One region of the Dickeya ananatis genome, then DNA from elsewhere that is predicted to be linked to it. Evidence: predicted binding sites of a transcription regulator. Region 1 holds the regulator's gene; each other region holds the start of a gene.

Region 1 (6,745 bases):
AAAACCCGACGCCGTACTGCGCGCCATCCACCGTTTTCTAGCCTCGAGTTAAGACGCAACGGGAAGATAATCCACCCGGCGGGCGGAGAGGTTGCCTTATACCACGCGTTAATTAAGTCTTAATTGAGTCCTGGCCCCAGTAAACGTTGTCGCCACCGCAACGGCTGGGGTATTATGGCGCGCTCAGTATGAGGGACGGCTGTATGGCCACTTGCATCGTTAACCACATTTCATCAAAACGCGGCCTGAGTTGCTGAAAGCACCAGATAATCCCGGCGGTCAACCCCCGGAGTTCACACGCGGCGTTTTGGCCGAATTTCTTGCAGTACCATTAGTTATGGCAAAAGAACAAACGGATCGCACCACGCTGGATCTGTTCGCGAATGAGCGTCGGCCTGGGCGGCCGAAAACCAATCCGCTCTCGCGTGACGAACAGTTACGGATCAACAAGCGCAACCAGTTGCGGCGTGACAAAGTGCGGGGGCTTCGTCGTGTCGAGCTGAAAATTAACAGTGAAGCGGTAGAAATTCTCAATGCGCTGGCTGAACAAAAAAACATCAGCCGAAGTGAACTGATAGAACAGATGCTGCTGGCACAGTTGGCAGAACAACAAGATTAATGCAACACGACTACAATACAACTACGATAGTGCTGGCGTCATCCATGACGCCTGACGTCCTCAATACATCAGAACGTTTCCCAGTTATCACTGCCTTTCTTAGCCGATGTTGCAGCGGGCAATGCTTTGGCTGACGGAGCCGCCACGGCTTTAACCGGTGCCTGACGTTCGCGTCTTGGCGACAGACCGGATGACTGTTCCTCTGAGAGACGGAAGACAGATACCGCTTCGGTCAGCACCATCGCCTGTTCTTCCAGTGAGCGGGTTGCGGCAGAGGCCTCTTGCACCAGCGCGGCATTTTGCTGAGTCACGCCATCCATTTCCGTAATCGCCTGACCGGCCTGGGCGATACCTTTACTCTGCTCATCCGATGCGGTGGCGATTTCCGACATAATATCGGTCACATTGGTTACCGCTTTCACAATCTCGCTCATGGTGCTGCCTGCGTCAGCCACCAACGAGGAACCGTTATCCACGCAACGAACCGACTCGGCAATCAGATTTTCAATCTCTTTGGCCGCCTGCGCACTGCGTTGCGCCAGGCTTCTTACTTCACCGGCCACCACCGCGAATCCACGCCCTTGCTCACCGGCACGAGCCGCTTCAACCGCCGCGTTCAACGCCAGAATGTTGGTCTGGAAAGCGATGCCATTAATCACACTGGTAATTTCAGCAATTTTCTTCGAACTACCGGAGATTTCCGCCATGGTTTTCACGACATTGTCGACCAATTCCCCGCCCTTACTGGCCGTGGTCGAAGCCTGATGAGCCAGTTGGCTGGCGTGGCTGGCATTTTCCGCGTTCTGTTTCACGGTCGACGTCAGCTGTTCCATACTGGCAGCACTTTCTTCCAACGCCGCTGCCTGCGACTCGGTACGGGCTGCCAGGTCGTTGTTGCCGGATGCGATTTCCGACACGCCCTGATAAATGGAATCCGCACTGCTTCGAATCGTACTCACGGTGTTCGCCAGGCTAGTTTGCATATCGCGCAACAGCGGGAACAGTTTACCTACGCAGTTGTTACCAAAATCCAGAATCGGTTTGCCAAGACGGCCAGCCGCAATCACCTGGAAATGATCACGCAGATCATTGAGCGGGCGCACCAGACAGGCCACCAGATAGCGATCAGTCATAAACAGCATCAACAAACCGGCTACCAGCCCTGCCAGCAAAATATTCTGTCCGACAGCGGTAATGCTTTCTAACCGGTCACCTGCATCGACGAACATCGTTGACCCGGCTTTGTTGAAGTTGGTGAACGAGACATTGAACTGGCGACTGAAGGCGGGCACGATGTCTTTGGCATACTTGTCGTACTCATCGAATTTTTTGTCCACCGCACGCTGGAACATTGGCTCAACCCCTTGGGTAATCAGGTTGCTCCAGTCACGGGTTACCGCGTCCACCAGCTCCGGCGACATGCCGGCATGATCAATCTTTTTGAAGGCTTCCAGGTTAGATTTCAGTAGATCTAACGCAGCCTGTGATGATTTTTGCTGTTCATCTGCCTTCTGATCATCGCCACTCTGCCGATAATCAATCGCACGTGCCAGTCGGGTTACCATACGGAAATACTGGTCATTACCGGTATTAACCAAATTCATATTATTAACCAGCAAAGCACTGGTTTTAGACGTTTCGTTCATGGTTTTGAACGAGTACATGGTGTAGAGCGAGACCGCAATCCATAACACACAGAAGCTGCCAAGCACCCATAACATGGCAGTGCGAATGGCAATATTTTTTAGGAATTGCATAATTGACTCCATAAACGAGCTATTGATCGAGGAGGTAAGGCTTGTTTTGACTTATGTAATGAGAAAGTCTCTCGTTTTGTAAGAAACATTGCTGCACATTTACATTCAATAAAGCACCATGTTTCGTCATCGTCAAAACTATAAGAATATTTAGTCTTTTCTGTTTTTTAAAAAACTAATAAAAATTAGATAGTTAACCAATTACCCATAATTTCAGTTACCTGTGAGAATATCGTATTTAAAAAAAATTAAAAAAACATTAAGAAAGCGATTAAAAAAGAATCAACTAATTGTTTTTACAGCGCGACTGCAGGCAGCCACAGATACACGTTTATCCGCCAGACAGTGTCTGCTATTATTAGCAAATAGTGGGTGACTCAAGCACCATACCCTTAGGAATCAAGAGGTTATTTAATCTATGGCTCTCATAGGCATTTTTTTTGGCAGTGATACTGGTAATACGGAAAATATTGCTAAAACTATCCAGCAACAACTGGGCAGCGACGTCGCCGAACTGCACGACATTGCCAAAAGCAGCAAAGAGGATCTGGAGCGCTTTAACATCCTGCTGTTGGGTATCCCGACCTGGTATTACGGCGAAGCACAGTGTGACTGGGATGACTTCTTCCCAACACTGGAAGAGATTGATTTTTCTGGCAAACTCGTAGCCATCTTTGGTTGCGGTGATCAGGAAGATTACGCAGAGTACTTCTGTGATGCCATGGGCACCATTCGCGACATCATCGAACCACGCGGTGCAAACATCGTCGGTCACTGGCCGACCGAAGGTTACTACTTCGAAGCCTCAAAAGGCCTGGCGGATGACGATCACTTTATCGGCCTGGCTATTGATGAAGACCGCCAGCCGGAACTGACCAGCGAACGCGTCTCCAACTGGGTCAAGCAAATCAGCGAAGAGCTGAATTTGAAAGCCTTACTGGCCTGATTCACCCGTGGCCCTGACGCACCGCTGGTGCCCATGTATTCGGGGCCATATCACCATCGATAGGTAAATATCGACAGATAAATCGATGGCTAAATCGATAATGAGAGCCATAGATAGATAAAACCTATCGCAATCAGTGATACATTTTTTTAACTTTTCATCCTGACAAGGTACAATGTCATCCGCTCAGCCGGATTATGTTTAATGATAAATCCTGGCATACAATTTGTTCCTTATCGATAACTACTCTGAATACAGTACGTTAACCTGAACCATATTGTAAAAGTTCCGTAGTTTTCATTTCGATGGTGCGGTTCTATAATTGAGACACATGACCTTTTTTACGCCGACCGATGATACTAGGCTAATAGCCTCCCAGATAAAGCACGTAACAGGACTAAATCCGCATGACTGACAACAACACCGCATTAAAGAAGGCCGGCCTGAAAGTCACACTTCCACGACTGAAAATTCTGGAAGTCCTTCAGGATCCTCAATGCCACCACGTCAGCGCGGAAGACTTATACAAGAAGCTGATTGATATGGGGGAAGAGATTGGTTTGGCCACTGTCTACCGTGTGCTTAACCAGTTTGACGATGCAGGCATTGTCACCCGCCACAACTTCGAAGGTGGCAAATCCGTTTTCGAACTCACCCAACAGCACCACCATGATCATTTGATCTGTCTGGATTGCGGTCGGGTGATTGAATTCAGCGATGAGTCTATCGAAGCACGCCAGCGTGAAATCTCCGAGAAGCATGGCATCAAGCTCACCAACCACAGTTTGTATCTGTACGGCCATTGCAGTAGCGGCGACTGCCGTGAAGACGACAACGCGCACGACGAACGCTGATTGAGCCTTCTCTTTATTCTGAGCAAAAATAAAACCGCCGAGGCGGTTTTATTTTTATCTTGTACCCCACCATCAGGCGGTGATTAACCCGCCCAACTGTCACGCAAACCCACCGTCCGATTGAATACCAGATGATCAGAACGGGAATATACGCGATCCGCACAAAAATACCCTTCACGCTCAAACTGATAGGCTTTTTCGACCTCGGCATTACCCAAGCTGGCTTCGACAAAGCCCTGAGCAATACTCAGTGAATCAGGATTGATGGTGGAGAGAAAATCCTCTGCTCCGCCAGGGTTAGCCACGCTAAACAGACGGTCATACAGGCGGAACTGCGCTGGCAGCGCGTGAGCGGCAGATACCCAGTGGATCACGCCTTTCACTTTACGGCCGTCAGCCGGATCCTTGCTCAGGGTTTCCGTATCACAGCTGCAGTAAATCGTGGTGATCACACCCTGCTCGTCTTTATCAATACGTTCAGCCTTAATGACATACGCATTGCGCAGACGGACTTCTTTGCCCAGCACCAAACGTTTGTACTGCTTATTGGCTTCTTCACGGAAATCAGCGCGATCGATATACACTTCACGACTGAAGGCAACCTGTCGTGTCCCCATCTCCGGCTTATTCGGATGGTTGGGCATGCTCAGCCACTCTTCATGGCCTTCAGGCAGGTTCTCAATCACCACTTTCACCGGATCCAGTACGGCCATCGCACGTGGTGCATTCTCGTTGAGATCATCACGAATGCACGACTCGAGTGCCGCCATTTCTACGGTGTTATCCTGCTTGGTCACGCCAATGCGGCGGCAGAATTCACGAATAGAAGCAGCAGTATAGCCACGACGACGTAAACCAGAGATGGTCGGCATACGCGGATCGTTCCAGCCTTCGACGATCTTCTCACTTACCAGTTGGTTCAGTTTCCGCTTGGACATGACCGCGTATTCCAGGTTCAGGCGGGAAAACTCGTACTGACGCGGATGGGCAGGAATGCTGATGTTATCCAGCACCCAGTCATACAGGCGGCGGTTATCCTGAAACTCCAGCGTACACAGCGAGTGTGTAATACCTTCCAGCGCATCGGAAATGCAGTGGGTGAAGTCATACATCGGGTAGATGCACCACTTATTGCCGGTCTGATGATGCTCGGCGAATTTGATGCGATACAGCACCGGGTCGCGCATCACGATAAACGGTGATGCCATGTCGATTTTAGCACGCAGACAAGCAGCACCTTCGGCGAAACCGCCATTGCGCATTTTTTCAAACAGCGCCAGGTTCTCGTCAACACGGCGATCACGGTACGGGCTATTTTTGCCTGGAGAAGTCAGCGTGCCGCGATATTCACGAATCTGTTCCGGCGTCAGCTCATCGACATACGCCAACCCTTTATTGATCAGCTCAACGGCATACATGTGCAACTGATCAAAATAATCCGACGAATAGCGAACATTACCGCTCCAGGAAAAACCCAGCCACTGCACGTCATGTTTGATGGACTCAACATACTCGATATCTTCTTTTACCGGGTTGGTATCATCAAAGCGCAGGTTGCACTTGCCGTGGTAATCTTCAGCGATACCGAAGTTCAGGCAGATGGATTTAGCGTGGCCGATATGAAGATAGCCGTTCGGCTCTGGAGGAAAACGCGTCTGGATATGATCGTGTTTACCGGTAGCCAGATCTTCATCGATGATCTGACGAATAAAGTTGGTTGGGCGGGCTTCAGCCTCACTCATGCTTGGTTCCTCAAATGCGAAAAAACAACCCTTAACCACTAATGATCCAACAAGCCACGCCGGGAAACAACCGTTTGTTTCATGAAAATTCAAGATAAAAAAACGGAGCGCGCTTGCAGGCACGCTCCGTTTACCGATATCAGACGGCGATGATGACGCCAGCCGAATTATTCCTGTGAAACCTCACGCAAGGCGGCGGCGATATTCTCCGCCTGGGTGCCAACCACAATCTGCACGCTTTGCTTGTTAAGACGAATCACACCCGCAGCCCCTAACTGACGTGCCGCCGATTCATCCACCAGGCTCGAATCCTTCACGCTCAGGCGCAAGCGAGTGATACAAGCGTCGATGCCGGTCAGATTGTCTTTACCGCCGATGGCCTGCAAATACCCTTTCGCCACCGATTGGGTATTACCCGCAGGAGCGGTAGTCCCCTCCGTTGAGGGCTGGGTCGCAACCGCTTCACGTCCCGGCGTCATCAAGTTAAACCGGGTGATGGTAAAGCGGAACACCACATAATAAATGGCGAAGAACACCACACCCTGGAGCAGCAACATGTACCAATGTGTCGCCAGCGGGTTACGTGTAGAAAGCACCAGGTCCACCAAACCAGCACTGAAACCAAAACCGGCAATCCAGTGCATGCTGGCAGCGATGAATACTGAAATCCCGGTCAACACCGCGTGCAGCACATACAGCACCGGCGCAACAAACATGAAGGAGAATTCCAGTGGTTCAGTAATACCGGTGAAGAAGGCTGCAAACGCCGCCGCCACCATAATGCCCGCCACCCGGCTGCGGTTTTCAGGACGCGCACAGTGATAAAT
Region 2 (6,745 bases), 910 kb from region 1:
AAAAACAAGCCGGAATTCAGGATGTGAGCTACCAGACGTCCCAGCAAACCTTGCTGCTCAATACCGCGACCGCCTACTTCAACGTATTGCGCGCCATTGATTCCCTGTCTTACGTTAGCGCCCAGAAACAGGCTATCTACCGCGAACTGGACCAGACCACGCAGCGTTTCAATGTCGGCCTGGTTGCCATCACCGACGTACAAAACGCCCGCGCTCAATACGACAGCGTACTGGCGAGCGAAGTGACCGCACGCAACAATCTGGATAACGCGATGGAAACCCTGCGTCAGGTGACCGGGCAGTTCTATCCGCAGCTCGCCGGGCTGAATATCGATCGTTTCGCCCCGCAACAGCCTGGTGCCGTCAATGGCCTGCTGAAAGAAGCGGAAAACCGCAACCTCAGCTTGTTGTCTGCCCGCTTGAGCCAGGACCTGGCCCGCGAGCAGATCCGCTCTGCGGAAAGCGGCCACCTGCCTACGCTTAGCCTGACCGCCTCCACCGGCGTCACCAATACCAACTATTCCGGTTCTCATGCGGTTGGAAGTAACTTCACCGACACCTATGTGGGACAGAATCAGGTTGGCCTGAGCTTCTCGTTGCCGATTTACAGCGGCGGCGGCACCTCATCCAAAGTAAAACAGGCGCAATACAGTTTTGTGGCGTCCAGTGAGAGCATGGAAAGCGCACACCGTTCGGTCATCCAGACGCTGCGTTCCGCCTATAACAATATTTCCGCTTCGATCAGTAGCGTCAACGCCTACAAACAGGCGGTGGTATCAGCGCAAAGCTCGTTGGATGCCATGGAAGCCGGTTATCAGGTGGGTACCCGTACCATCGTTGATGTGTTGAGCGCCACCAGTACCCTGTACAGCGCTAAACAGCAGTTGTCCGGTGCACGTTATGATTACCTGGTCAATCAGCTGAACCTCAAGCAAGCGCTCGGTACGTTAAATGAAGACGACCTGCGCACACTGAACGCGATGTTGGGCAAACCGGTCTCCACCTCAGCGAACGTCAGCGAAGACATTCCGCCTGCAGTTTCCACACCGGTCGCCGCTAAAACCACCACCAAAGCCAGACCGTAATCACATCACCAGGGGAACCAGAACGGTTCCCCTTGTTTTTATCACTTGTTTTATATCGTTTATTTTATATCGATTGTTTTATATCGTTCGCTTTACCTCTTTCAGGCGCACACGCCGGTTGCTTACCCGCCGTCGATGCTTTACAAGCCATTCCCCCTTCTCCTATGCTTAAGCGCGCCTTATACCTACATACTTATTATTAACATGATGGGCATGATGCCCTGTTTCCCTGGGATTAACCGATGAAAAGAACGTCAGACATTAACCACGCACGTTTTCGTAAACGCTGGGGTTACCGTATTGCTCCAATCGCACTGGCTGTCAGCGCCACGTTTATTCTCTCTGGTTGTGAGAAAGCTGACGAAACCGTTTCGCTCTACCAGAACGCGGATGATTGCTCACGCGCTAATCCGGCCATGAAGGACCAGTGCACGACCACCTATAACAATGCGTTGAAAGAGGCGGAAAGAACCGCGCCCAAATTCGCGACCCGTGAAGAATGCGTGGCAGCGTTCGGCGAAAGCCAGTGCACCCAGTCAAGTGCAGGGGCAACGACTGCCAGCGCAACGCCACAGCAAAGCGGCAGTTTCTGGATGCCGCTCATGGCGGGATTCATGATGGGTAAGCTGATGGGCGGCAATAATTTTGCCCAACAGCCGGTGTTCCGCCCGAATACTCCCAATAGCCCGGCCAACGGCAGCTATGTGGATGCCAGCGGTAAGAGTTACGGTTCCACCACCGGACGCACCATCACCGTTCCGAAAGACGCCATGACGCCCAAACCGACGTCCAGCATTACCACCACCCGTGGCGGCTTTGGCGATACCGTGAACCGACTCAACAACGCACCGGCGGCTAACATGACGGACAACCGGGATAAATCCAGTAGCACTGCTGGCTATGCTACAGGCACCGGTACACGCTCAAGTGGCAGCAGTGAAACCCCGATTCGCCGCTCCTTCGGGGGATAAGGTCGCCAGCCATGAAACGTATTGCGATTAACGAACGCCCGAACTGGCGGGAAAAAGCGGCCGAATATGGTTTTCAGTTCCATACCTTGTATGGCGAACCCTACTGGTGTGAAGACGCTTGCTACCAGTTTACGCTGGCGCAAATTGAAGAACTGGAAGAGACCACCGCCGAGCTAAACCAAATGTGTTTGCAGGTCGTCGATAAAGTGGTCAACAGCGAAGCACTGTTGACCAAATTCCGAATTCCCCGCCATACCTGGGACTTCGTGCGCAGTTCATGGCTATCGCGCCAGCCAGCGCTCTATGCGCGTCTCGATCTGGCTTACGACGGCAAAAGCCCCGCCCGGTTACTGGAAAACAATGCGGATACCCCGACGTCATTGTACGAATCCGCATTCTTTCAGTGGATCTGGCTGGAAGATCAGATCCGGGCCGGTCTGCTGCCGTCGCACGCGGATCAGTACAATAGCTTGCAGGAAAGACTGATCGAGCGTTTTGAATACCTGCGAACCCACCACGGTTTCGGTGCAATGTATTTCACCTGCTGCCGGGATACGGAGGAAGATCGGGGAACAGTGCAGTATTTGCAGGATTGTGCACAGGAAGCGGGTATTCCAAATCAATTCCTGTACATCGACGAGATAGGCTTAGGCGATCGTGGGCAATTTACCGATTTGCAGGACAACACCATCGGTAACCTGTTCAAACTCTATCCGTGGGAGTTCATGCTGCGCGAAACCTTCTCCACCAAACTGGCGGACGCGGGGGTACGCTGGCTGGAACCGGGCTGGAAAAGCGTGCTTTCCAACAAGGCGCTGTTGCCGATGTTATGGCACATGTTTCCTAACCATCCTAACCTGCTGCCAGCCTATTTCACCGAAGACAATCCACCGGCCATGAGTGACTACGTGGTCAAGCCGCTGTTTTCGCGCGAAGGTGCCAACATCCAGATTTACCGACAGGGTCAGCAAATCGCCGCCGTGGATGGCCCCTATGGTGAAGAAGGTTCCATCGTGCAGCAATTCCACCCACTACCGCGATTCAATGATAGCTATACGCTTATCGGCAGTTGGCTGGTAGGCGATACCCCTTGCGGTATCGGGCTTCGGGAAGACCGGGAGCTGATCACTCAGGATTTATCCCGCTTCTATCCGCATATCATTCTGGATTAACGCCAGAGCGCAGCTGCACAGCCACAGGTATCGCCATGACACGCGATACCTGTTTTCGACCGGTGACTCACCCTACCTGCACCGACATCATGCTGAGCGACCCCATCACAATGCCATCCGTCGGCGTCGATATCGGCTCCTGACCATTCCAGCTGCCCAGAACATACAGTAATGGCAGAAAATGATCCGGTGTCGGGTTAGACAGCGCGGCGTCATTGTGTTGCATGAAATTCACCAGTGGGTGTTCCGCCGCATCCCCCTGCCAGCGCAGGTTGCTGCGAACAAAATCGTTAAACGAGGTTGCCCAGCTATAAGGGGAACCGTCGCCGCTCCACTTAATCATCCGCAGGTTGTGCACCACGTTGCCGCTGGCGACGATCATAATGCCTTCATCACGCAACGCAGCCAGTTTACGGCCCAACTCATAATGGTAAGCAGGTGGCTTAGTACCATCGACGCTGAGCTGTACGACCGGGATATCCGCTTGCGGATACACCTTAATCAGTACCCCCCAAGTGCCGTGGTCCAACCCCCATTCCTGATGATCCGCGTAGACCGCAACCGGCGACAGGACTTCTTGTACCCGTTTAGCCACATCTGGGGCACCAGGTGCAGGGTAGCGAGTATCGAACAATGCCTGTGGGAAGCCACCGAAATCATGAATCGTTCGCGGCTGACTCATCGCCGTTACCGCCGTCACGCGGGTATACCAGTGTGCAGATACCGCGACTATTGCCTTCGGACGTGGCAGGGTTTCACCCAGTTTACGCCAGGCCTGTGTGTGTTCATTGTCTTCCAGCGCATTCATCGGGCTCCCGTGGCCCAGAAACAGTGCCGGCATCCGGGAAATGCTCATAACGATATCCTTAGTAACAGTGTGGGTAGCGAGTACCGATGGTGACTACTTTACCCCTCCTGTTTCGTCGATACAGTCGGATAACCATGATGATGATTGTCAATAAATTTGACGATTTAGCCGTATCACCGGAGAAAGACATAAAAAAACCCCGCCGATTGGCGGGGTTCTGAAAGAGTGAAGTTGACCGATAAGCCGGGTTCTGTCGTGGACAGTCATTCATCTAGGCCAGAGCTCGCGCGCTGGCTCAAGCAGCCTACCCGGGTTCAGTACGGGCCGTACCATGTGAACCCCTATTTGGCCTTGCTCCGGGTGGAGTTTACCGTGCCACGGACTGTTACCAGCCGCGCGGTGCGCTCTTACCGCACCCTTTCACCCTTACCTGATCCCGCTTGCGCGGGCCATCGGCGGTTTGCTCTCTGTTGCACTGGTCGTGGGTTTCCCCCCCAGGCGTTACCTGGCACCCTGCCCTATGGAGCCCGGACTTTCCTCCCCTCCGCCCGTCTCCCCCTAACGGAGGACGACGACGAAGCGGCGACTGTCTGGTCAACTTCGGCGCGGATAATAGGACAAATTGTCCTACTTGTCATCTTCCGATGCACCGTCACCGTTTTCTTGTTCCAGTCCATAACGGTAAAGCGCGTTCTTTTTCACACCGTGAATCTCTGCCGCCAGCGCCGCCGCTTTTTTCAGCGGCAATTCTGCCCGCAACAGTTGCAGAGTGCGCAACACCGCCGCAGGCAACGCGTCGTCGTCAGGCTGATGCCCTTCCACAATCAATACCATCTCACCTTTACGGCGGTTCTCGTCTTCCTGTACCCAAGCCAACAACTCCCCCACCGGCGCGCCGTACAGCGATTCCCAGGTTTTGGTCAGTTCCCGTGCCAGCACCACGTAGCGTTCCGCACCCCACACCTCAACCATATCCTGCAAACTATCCAGCAGCCGGTGGGTTGATTCGTAGAAAATCAGCGTGCGCGTTTCTTCCTGCAAATCACGCAATGTGTCTTTACGCGCTTTAGTTTTTGCTGGCAGGAAACCTTCATAACAAAAGCGGTCCGATGGCAAACCAGCAGCAGACAGCGCAGTGATAGCCGCACACGGCCCCGGCAACGGTACAACGCGAACGCCAGCCTCACGGCATCGCCGAACCAGATGGTAACCGGGGTCGTTAATCAACGGTGTACCCGCATCCGACACCAACGCGATACTCATGCCTTGCTGCAATCTGGCTAGCAATTGTTCTGCCTTTTGCTGCTCATTGTGATCATGGAGTGCGAACAGGCGCGCATTAATTGCGAAATGTTGTAACAATAAACCAGTATGCCGGGTATCTTCTGCTGCAATAAGATCAACCTGTTGCAGTACCGTCAACGCTCGCTGCGTGATATCCGCCAGATTGCCGATAGGCGTGGGAACAATGTACAGCGTGGAGGCGGAAATCTGAGCTTGTTGGTCTTGATTCATTGTTTCATCCGGTTTGCCGATTTAATATTGAGCATCGTTAAAACATCACTGGATACAGTATGCTTCCGTTAAATTCTGTCCGTACCCATGCAGGTCGTCTGGTTCCTGTCATGCTGGCGGCTCTGTTTCTCGCTGGCTGTCCCAGCCAGGCCCCACAAGGCACCGCGCCCCAACAACGCGTGGAGAGCAAAGCCGGCGCATCTTCCGACTACTACCTGCAGCAGATGCAGCAAAGTGGTGATGATAGCAAGGCTGACTGGCAATTACTTGCGATTCATGCCCTGATTCAGGAAGGCAAACTCCCGCAAGCGGGCAACCAGTTAAGCGCATTGCCGTCGCAGCTCAGTGACAAACAGCGACAAGAGCAACGTCTGCTGACAGCTGAACTGGCCGTCGCGCAGAACGACATGAACGCGGCGAACACCACGCTGGCACAGCTGGACGTGAAATCGCTCTCTCCCCAACAGCAAGAACGCTACTACCAGACACAAATCAACGCCGCTCAGGGTCACTCATCTCTGACGCTGATCCGTGCTTATATCGGGCTGGAGCCGCTGTTACAAGGGGATGCGCATCAGCGCAATATAGACCAGACCTGGACAGCATTGACCCAGTTAACCCAGCAGGATCTCGGTTCGATGGTCATCAACGTCGACGAATATACCCTGCAAGGCTGGCTGGATCTGCTGAATCTCTGGCAGACCAAAGCGCAGGTCCCGGCTGATCTGCAAGCCGCCATCGCAGACTGGAAAAAACGTTATCCACGCCATCCGGCAGCTAAACAACTGCCGTCACAGTTAGGCGGTACCCCGCCAGCGGCGACAACGCCTGCCGGAGAAACCGCCCCTGCGGGCAGTAACGCTATCGCGCTGCTGCTGCCATTAAACGGGCAGGCACAGGTCTTCGCGAATGCGATTCAGCAAGGCTTTAGCGCGGCCAGAAGCGGCCAGGCGTCGCTGGCGATGCCAGCACAACCCGCCCAGATAGCGCAAGCGGCTAATACCGCCACTGCCGCCGCGGTTCCCAGTGCGTCAGCCACCCCGACACCGAACAGCGCAGTGCCATCTAATCCGGCAGCCTCTGTGTCAGCGCCAGCACCTTCTGCTCCCGCCGCCACGGCGACCGCTATGCCGATGGCAACGACTGCGTCAGCCAGCACGATTCCGGTGAAAGTCTATGACACCTCCAATCAGC
Region 3 (6,745 bases), 910 kb from region 1:
CTGGCATTAGGCATTAATGTCGGTGCCTATTTATCAGAAACCTTTCGGGCCGGCATTCAATCGGTGCCTAAAGGCCAATTGGAAGCTGCCTGGATCTTGGGTATTTCGCGTCGACACATTTTCCTGAACGTGATTCTGCCCCAAGCCACACGCGCTGTATGGCCCGCTATTATCAACAACCTGATCCAATTGCTGTTAGGCACTTCGTTGTTATCCGCCATTGCCCTGCCGGAGCTGACGGGTACGGCAACCGTCATCAACGCCCGCACATTGCTGTATATCCAGACCTTCAGCATCGTGACGGTGATTTATTTACTGCTCAGCAATCTGTTTTCATGGCTAGGCCATCTGGCAGGACGGCGTCTGTTTACCCCGCCGCTGGTCACACCGGTAAAAAAGCCCGCCGCCGGGCTGATAAGACGATGGCTGATTAATTCGCTGCCGAAACGGGAGAATGCGCTATGAACGACATCATCATCAGTGCTCTGCCGTTGCTGTTAACCGGTCTTGGTACCACGCTGGTGCTCTCGGTGGCCGCAATTATTGGTAGTACGTTGCTTGGCCTGCTGGCAGCGGTGCTACGCACCAGCCGATTGCCTATCGCCCGACAACTCGCCCTGTTGTACATCGAGCTGTTTCGCGGTACCCCCGTACTCATTACGCTGATGTTTATCTACTTTGGTGTAGCGTATTTTGGATACGACATTAACTTGTTCGCCGCCGGGATCCTGGGGCTGAGTATTTATCAAGGTGCTTATATCGCGGGAGTGTTTCGCGCTGGCATTGAAGCGGTGCCCAAAGGGCAATGGGAAGTGTCGTGGATTTTAGGTTTATCCAAGCGCCAGACCTTTCTCAGTGTGATCCTGCCCCAGACACGTGGCATTGTGCTGCCCCCTCTAACCGGGCAATACCTGTCGCTGATTAAAGATACCTCAATAGTCAGCATGATTGGCATGTCAGAGCTGATGCATCAGGGGCAGGCGATTGTCGATCGCATCGGCCAGCCGGTCATCATTTATGGGCTGGTCGCCCTGCTCTATTTCGCTGTTTGTTTTCCGCTTTCCCGTTGGGTTCAACATCACCAGGCCAGGAGCCAGTTATCATGAGCAAATCCGCCATTACACTGAGCCGTATTTCCAAATCATTTGGCACCACCCAGGTGTTGAAAGCCATCAGTCTTGACGTCTCGCCAGGTGAAGTTTTGGTGCTGATTGGCGCGTCCGGTTCCGGCAAAAGCACCGTATTGCGCATTATGAGCGGCCTGGAAAGTGCCGACAGCGGCGAGATTTGGGTCAATGACGTGCCACTGCACGATGCCAACCGCAGCCATGAAATCTGCGGCCATGTTGGTATGGTATTCCAGCAATTTAATCTTTTCCCACACAAAACGGCGCTCGGCAACGTGACCTTAGCGCTAATAAAGGCTCAAAAACTGTCTGAAGCCGAGGCCACTAAACGCGGTATGGCGGCACTGGAACGTGTCGGGCTGGCGGAACGCGCGCACCACTATCCTGCGCAGTTATCCGGTGGGCAACAGCAGCGGGTTGCCATCGCCCGGGCATTGGCTGTTGAACCCAGAATTATGTTCTTTGATGAAGCCACTTCCGCACTCGACCCTGAGCTAGTCGGCGAAGTAATGGAAGTCATGCGCAGTCTGGCACGTGATGGCATGACGATGGTGGTGGTAACCCACGAAATGGGCTTCGCACGCAAAACGGCTGATCGTGTGGTGTTTATGGATCAAGGCATAATCGCCGAGCAAGGCTCACCCGAACAAATTTTCGTGCATCCGCAAAATCCACGGACTCAACAGTTTTTATCCCGCGTACTTGAACATTAACAGGAGGCGCCATGTCGATTCACTTTCCGCTGCAGGCAGATGGCTTACTGGATGCGCCGCACACCGCACCGCGTTTTAAATCTGTTGCCGGTAGCGGTACGGAATACTTACCTGTCGGAACACCGGTGTTGAGCAGTGAAACGGTGTTCTCTCCGTTGATGTTGATGAAGCAGTCCGCACTGGAGAACAACTTGCGCCAGTTGGCGACTTTCTGCCGCGAGCAGGGCGTTATGCTGGCAGCCCACGGTAAGACATCCATGTCTGCGACTGTTTTGCGCCGGGCGATTACCGAAGGTGGCGCGTGGGGCATTAGCGCTGCGACGCCTGCGCAAGTGCGTGCACTGCGTCACTTCGGCATTCGTAACGTTTTTCTCGCTAATCAATTGGTTGACCCTGCAGGTATCCGCTGGATAGCGCAATGGCAACAACAGCACCCCGATCATGGTTTTCTCTGCTACGTCGATTCACTGCACGGAGTAAAGCTGCTGGAACAGCACCTTGGTCATAGCCGTATCTCGGTGTTGCTGGAGATGTCAGTCAGCGGCGGTCGCACCGGTTGTCGATCACTCCAGGACGCAGTGATGATTGCCGATGCCATCGCGGCAAGCCCATCGTTGCAGTTGGTTGGTGTATCGGGGTATGAAGGGGCATTGGGTGCCGGACGGGATGCTCACGGTATCGCACGAGTGAAAGACTATTGCGACATGTTGATCGCCACCGCGACACAACTGGCGGAGAAGCACTTATTCAGCAGCGACAGTATTATTCTTAGCGCCGGTGGCGGGGCCTGGTTTGATGTGGTCACTGACTGTTTAACTAGCGCCCGCTTACCATTACCGGTTATCCCCTTGATCCGCTCCGGTGCCTACATGGCGCATGACAACGGTCTCTATGCACGTATCGCGCCATTCGCCCAGCCCGGTAGCCACTATCATTTCACTGCCGCACTGGAAATCTGGGGACGCGTGTTATCGCGTCCGGAGCCTGGACTGGCATTTCTCGATTTTGGACGGCGTGATGTGCCATTCGATCAAGATTTACCTATTCCGTTATGGATCCGCCAGGCAAACGGTAGTGCCCCCCGCACGGCGACACAATTGCGCATCACGGAAGTGAACGATCAGCACGCGTACCTTAGTCTGCCAGACGCAGAACGGTTACAACCTGGAGACTGGGTGGGATGCGGCATTTCCCATCCTTGTACGGCATTTGATAAATGGCGCTACCTGCCATTGGTGGATGATCATTATTGTGTAACCGATTCACTGGAAACCGTATTTTAAGACGCTAACCTCGGCCCCACGGATGGGTTATACCATTATGACGGTTGAAAACGACTGAACGACAAACACCACGTCGATAAGACCTTAAACACAACAGGTGTTATAGCGTATTTGATTTGACGTGGTAGGAGGAGAGTCTGGTAAGAGCATCGCAAGGGGAATGGGTAAAAAAGGAACGGGTAATAGAAATACTATTACCCGACTCATATCAGGCAGATGGGGTTACCGAGGCCGCCATTTTTTTCAAATCCTGATCAATAAAGAACAAGCCACCTTCCTGTGCATTCACCATACCCAGCTTGTCGAGAATGGACTTGAATAGTTTTTCTTCTTCGTGCTGTTCCGCCACATACCACTGCAGGAAATTAAAGGTGGAATAGTCCTGCAACGTCATAGCGGCATGAGCCAGTTCATTGATTTTTTGGGTAATCAACTGCTCGTGCTCATAGGTCAGTTTGAAGACATCCTGCAACGAATCAAACTCGATCGGCGGTGCGGCAATCGCGCCCAATTGCGGCATGCTGCCGGTGTCGTTCAGATAATCGAACAGGCGTTGCATATGATCCATCTCTTCACGGGAATGTGATTTCAGGAAAACTGACGCACCTTCAAAACCTTTATCGCCACACCAGGCGCTCATCTGCAGATATAAATTGGCGGAGTAAAATTCAAGATTAAGCTGTTCATTCAGCTTCTGAATCATTTCTTTCTTTAACATGGCCGTTCCTTATTTTACTGGCAGGTGACTGATTTTCATATTATGCCTGTAAAGGGTGGGATTTAAAACATTCCATTAACACAAAATTGAAATAAATTCCTTATAACTTCAATGTATTATCATTTAGTTATGAGAATAATTTTCATTATTCCGTATGATTAGAGAATGGCTTTGATAATTATTTTCATTGCCTGATTTCATTAAACACTCTGGTCTTATTAAAAATCTGGGGTTATTAAAAATCCGGGTTTATTAAAAATAAAGTCAGTATGCTTGTCTGCATAATATGCCCGACACAAGCATATTCCCCTTCACCTGCCGGTGCACTCATGCCGGAGACAATGTCGCCAGAACACTAACCAGCCCAACCACCAGAACAGACAACGACAGTTCTGCAATCGTCAACCGAAAAAAATAACCGTAAGCAGCATGCCCAGCAAGCTGAAAGCGCGGCACTACCCAGTAGCGATTGAACAACGCCAACAGCACCATAGCGGCGACCAGCAAAACCTTCACCGTCAGCAAAATGCTATACACCCCGAACGGTGGCAGCGGCCAGCCGAGAATCAATCGAGCATTCATCAGACCGGTCAGAATTGCCAGCGCAACGGCCAAATGACCGAAACGAGAAAAGCGCATCATCGTCAGGATGGCATCCTCGCGTGCCGACACCCGCTGCGCATCCCGCAATACTGGCAGTAAAGGCACAAGCCCGCCGCCCCAAAATGTTACCGACAGCAAGTGCACCGTCTGGCTCAGGCCATGCACTATCCCGGGCCATCCTTCCAGCATCGCTGCGTGACCTACCCACGCCATGCCACAGAGCTGGGCTACGCCAGACACCAGCATGCCCGTGAGCCACCCACCGCTGCGCCAGAACACCATCGCGCACGTGATTAACGCCAGCACCGGCTGCCAGACCCACAACATTCCGAAACGGGTACCCAGTACGGCATACCAGGTACTCACATCACCGATATTACGCCAGTCACCGCTCATTAATCCGGTCTGAGCCGCCAGAATGCCAACAGCGGTCAACATGGCTACAGCGCTGCCGATCACCATCACACCATACATCCTCGACGCCAACTGCGCCCGATAGGTACGGGGTGACAGTAACCGACAATAACAGGCTGTCCCCACCAGCAACATGAGGCTGGAAAAATGTCCGATACGCAATCCAGCGTATACCGCCTCCAGCAGCATCAGCCAATCACTGCCGTATTATTTGACGTCAAAACGATAGCTTCCCTGCGTTTTATGACCATCGACAGACAACACATGCCAGGAAACCTGATAGCTACCCCTGGTTAACGGCTTTTCAATCGGTACCACCATTACATTATGATGATCATTTTCTACCGTCACCTTGCCTATCGACACAGCCTGCCCCGCTAGCGTCAATTCCACACCACTAAACGCAGGCTCGATATCTTCTGAAAACAGCAGCGTCAGAGAAGACGGTGCTGTTTGTGCCGCAATCACCGTGTCTGCCGCCGGAGTCTGACTTTTGAGATGGGCATGCGCCAGTGCAGCCTGAGAGATAAGCAGGCTTCCCATGAACAGTACTGCCTTCATCGCCGGAAAAAATGTACGCTTCAACATGGTCTTACCCTTTCTAATAGTTTCCTGTTACGTTCAGTTAACGCAAAACCACGGCAAGGATACGAGCCACCCACTGCCTTGTCGAGGGTCTGGAGAGTAACAGAATTTGCCAATTCCGCACTTCTGCTTTACTTTTGTGGCGCAACACAGAGGAGGCAATCATGGGATACAATCTGGCCGACCTGCCCTATGAAGAAATGGAAAAGGTCAATGTGGATTTGGCGGCATCCGGCGTGGCGTTTCGCGAACGCTATAATATGCCGGTGATCATGGATGAAATCGAACAGCAACAACCCGCACATCTGCGTCTCTATTTTCGCGAAAGGGTCAGTTACTACCGGGGAATCTCCCACCAGTTCTCCACCTTACCGTATGACCCAAACAGTAAATAACGGCTCCGTTCATCAGTACACGTTCACCACGACGCTATCCAATACCAACGGATAGCGCCTGATTACCCACCCTATACCGATTTTCGCCGTCGCTTCTCTATTCGGCTCGCCCTTGTCTGCTCAATTCTTCGCTGTCGTTCTACTGGCCAAAAAAGCACTTTTTCACTTGCATCTCTTCACAAACAGGAGGTTAATAAACAGGCATACCAACCTTTTACCAAGCGAGGCACAAGATGAGTAAAGGAATGGACAGCAAGAAAAACGCCAAGAAAAAACCGCTGAAAACCGCCGCGCAAAAACGGGCGGAAAAGCGGGCTAAACGGGCGCAACCGCAGCCTGAAACCAACTGAAACTAACTACGTTGCCTAGGTTTGGCTGCTCGCCGAACGCTGCATTATTCAGGTAACATCCGCGTCAGGCAACATTCTGCGATCACCCTCTGCCTCCTGACACCCGGTGATCGCAGTTCCAGTTCTCTCCTGGCCGCTCGTTTTTCTCCGTCGCTACACCGATCTGGAGTGCTACCCCTGCAGTGACTGGCCTTCAAGCACCATTACCTTCAAGCACCAGTAACAGGAAGGTAAATTCTTGGGCAATGTCTTCAAACTGGGCCAAGCGACCAGATTTACCACCATGACCAGCCCCCATATCGGTGTGTAACAACAACAGATGCTCGTCGGTTTTCAGTTCACGCAGTTTCGCTACCCATTTGGCCGGTTCCCAATACTGAACTTGTGAGTCGTGCAGGCCAGTCGTCACCAGCAAGTGGGGATAACTCTGCGCCGAGACTCGGTCATAAGGACTATATTGCTTGATGTACTGGTAATCAGCCGCGTTATTCGGATTGCCCCATTCATCATATTCGCCAGTAGTAAGCGGAATGGACTCATCCAACATGGTCGTGAGA

The links. The regulator Fur, encoded in region 1, represses iron uptake genes when iron is present. The targets are predictions, from matches to a motif close to ATAATAATGAGAACNACTATCAA.
Region 2: ygiD (4,5-DOPA-extradiol-dioxygenase) is a predicted target of Fur. The motif match lies at 4,165-4,187, and genes of this name have one in related genera.
Region 3: ftnA (non-heme ferritin) is a predicted target of Fur. The motif match lies at 3,965-3,987, and genes of this name have one in related genera.

Annotation. Positions count from the first base shown of each region.
Region 1 covers NZ_CP040816.1:2,914,512-2,921,256, forward strand. The annotation lists gene ybfF (esterase) at 1-52, shown strand, start outside; gene ybfE (LexA regulated protein) at 338-619, shown strand; gene FGI04_RS12835 (methyl-accepting chemotaxis protein) at 688-2,376, opposite strand; gene fldA (flavodoxin FldA) at 2,795-3,322, shown strand; gene fur (ferric iron uptake transcriptional regulator) at 3,730-4,176, shown strand; gene glnS (glutamine--tRNA ligase) at 4,260-5,918, opposite strand; gene nagE (N-acetylglucosamine-specific PTS transporter subunit IIBC) at 6,086-6,745, opposite strand, start outside.
Region 2 covers NZ_CP040816.1:3,825,773-3,832,517, forward strand. The annotation lists gene tolC (outer membrane channel protein TolC) at 1-1,085, shown strand, start outside; gene FGI04_RS17005 (DUF1190 family protein) at 1,328-2,056, shown strand; gene FGI04_RS17010 (glutathionylspermidine synthase family protein) at 2,068-3,228, shown strand; gene ygiD (4,5-DOPA-extradiol-dioxygenase) at 3,296-4,084, opposite strand; RNA gene rnpB (RNase P RNA component class A) at 4,260-4,638, opposite strand; gene rsmI (16S rRNA (cytidine(1402)-2'-O)-methyltransferase) at 4,664-5,551, opposite strand; gene FGI04_RS17030 (penicillin-binding protein activator) at 5,611-6,745, shown strand, end outside.
Region 3 covers NZ_CP040816.1:2,000,692-2,007,436, forward strand. The annotation lists gene FGI04_RS08715 (amino acid ABC transporter permease) at 1-465, shown strand, start outside; gene FGI04_RS08720 (amino acid ABC transporter permease) at 462-1,106, shown strand; gene FGI04_RS08725 (amino acid ABC transporter ATP-binding protein) at 1,103-1,840, shown strand; gene FGI04_RS08730 (alanine racemase) at 1,852-3,123, shown strand; gene ftnA (non-heme ferritin) at 3,332-3,841, opposite strand; gene copD (copper homeostasis membrane protein CopD) at 4,169-5,047, opposite strand; gene copC (copper homeostasis periplasmic binding protein CopC) at 5,066-5,446, opposite strand; gene FGI04_RS08750 (DNA polymerase III subunit theta) at 5,608-5,838, shown strand; gene FGI04_RS08755 (S9 family peptidase) at 6,382-6,745, opposite strand, start outside.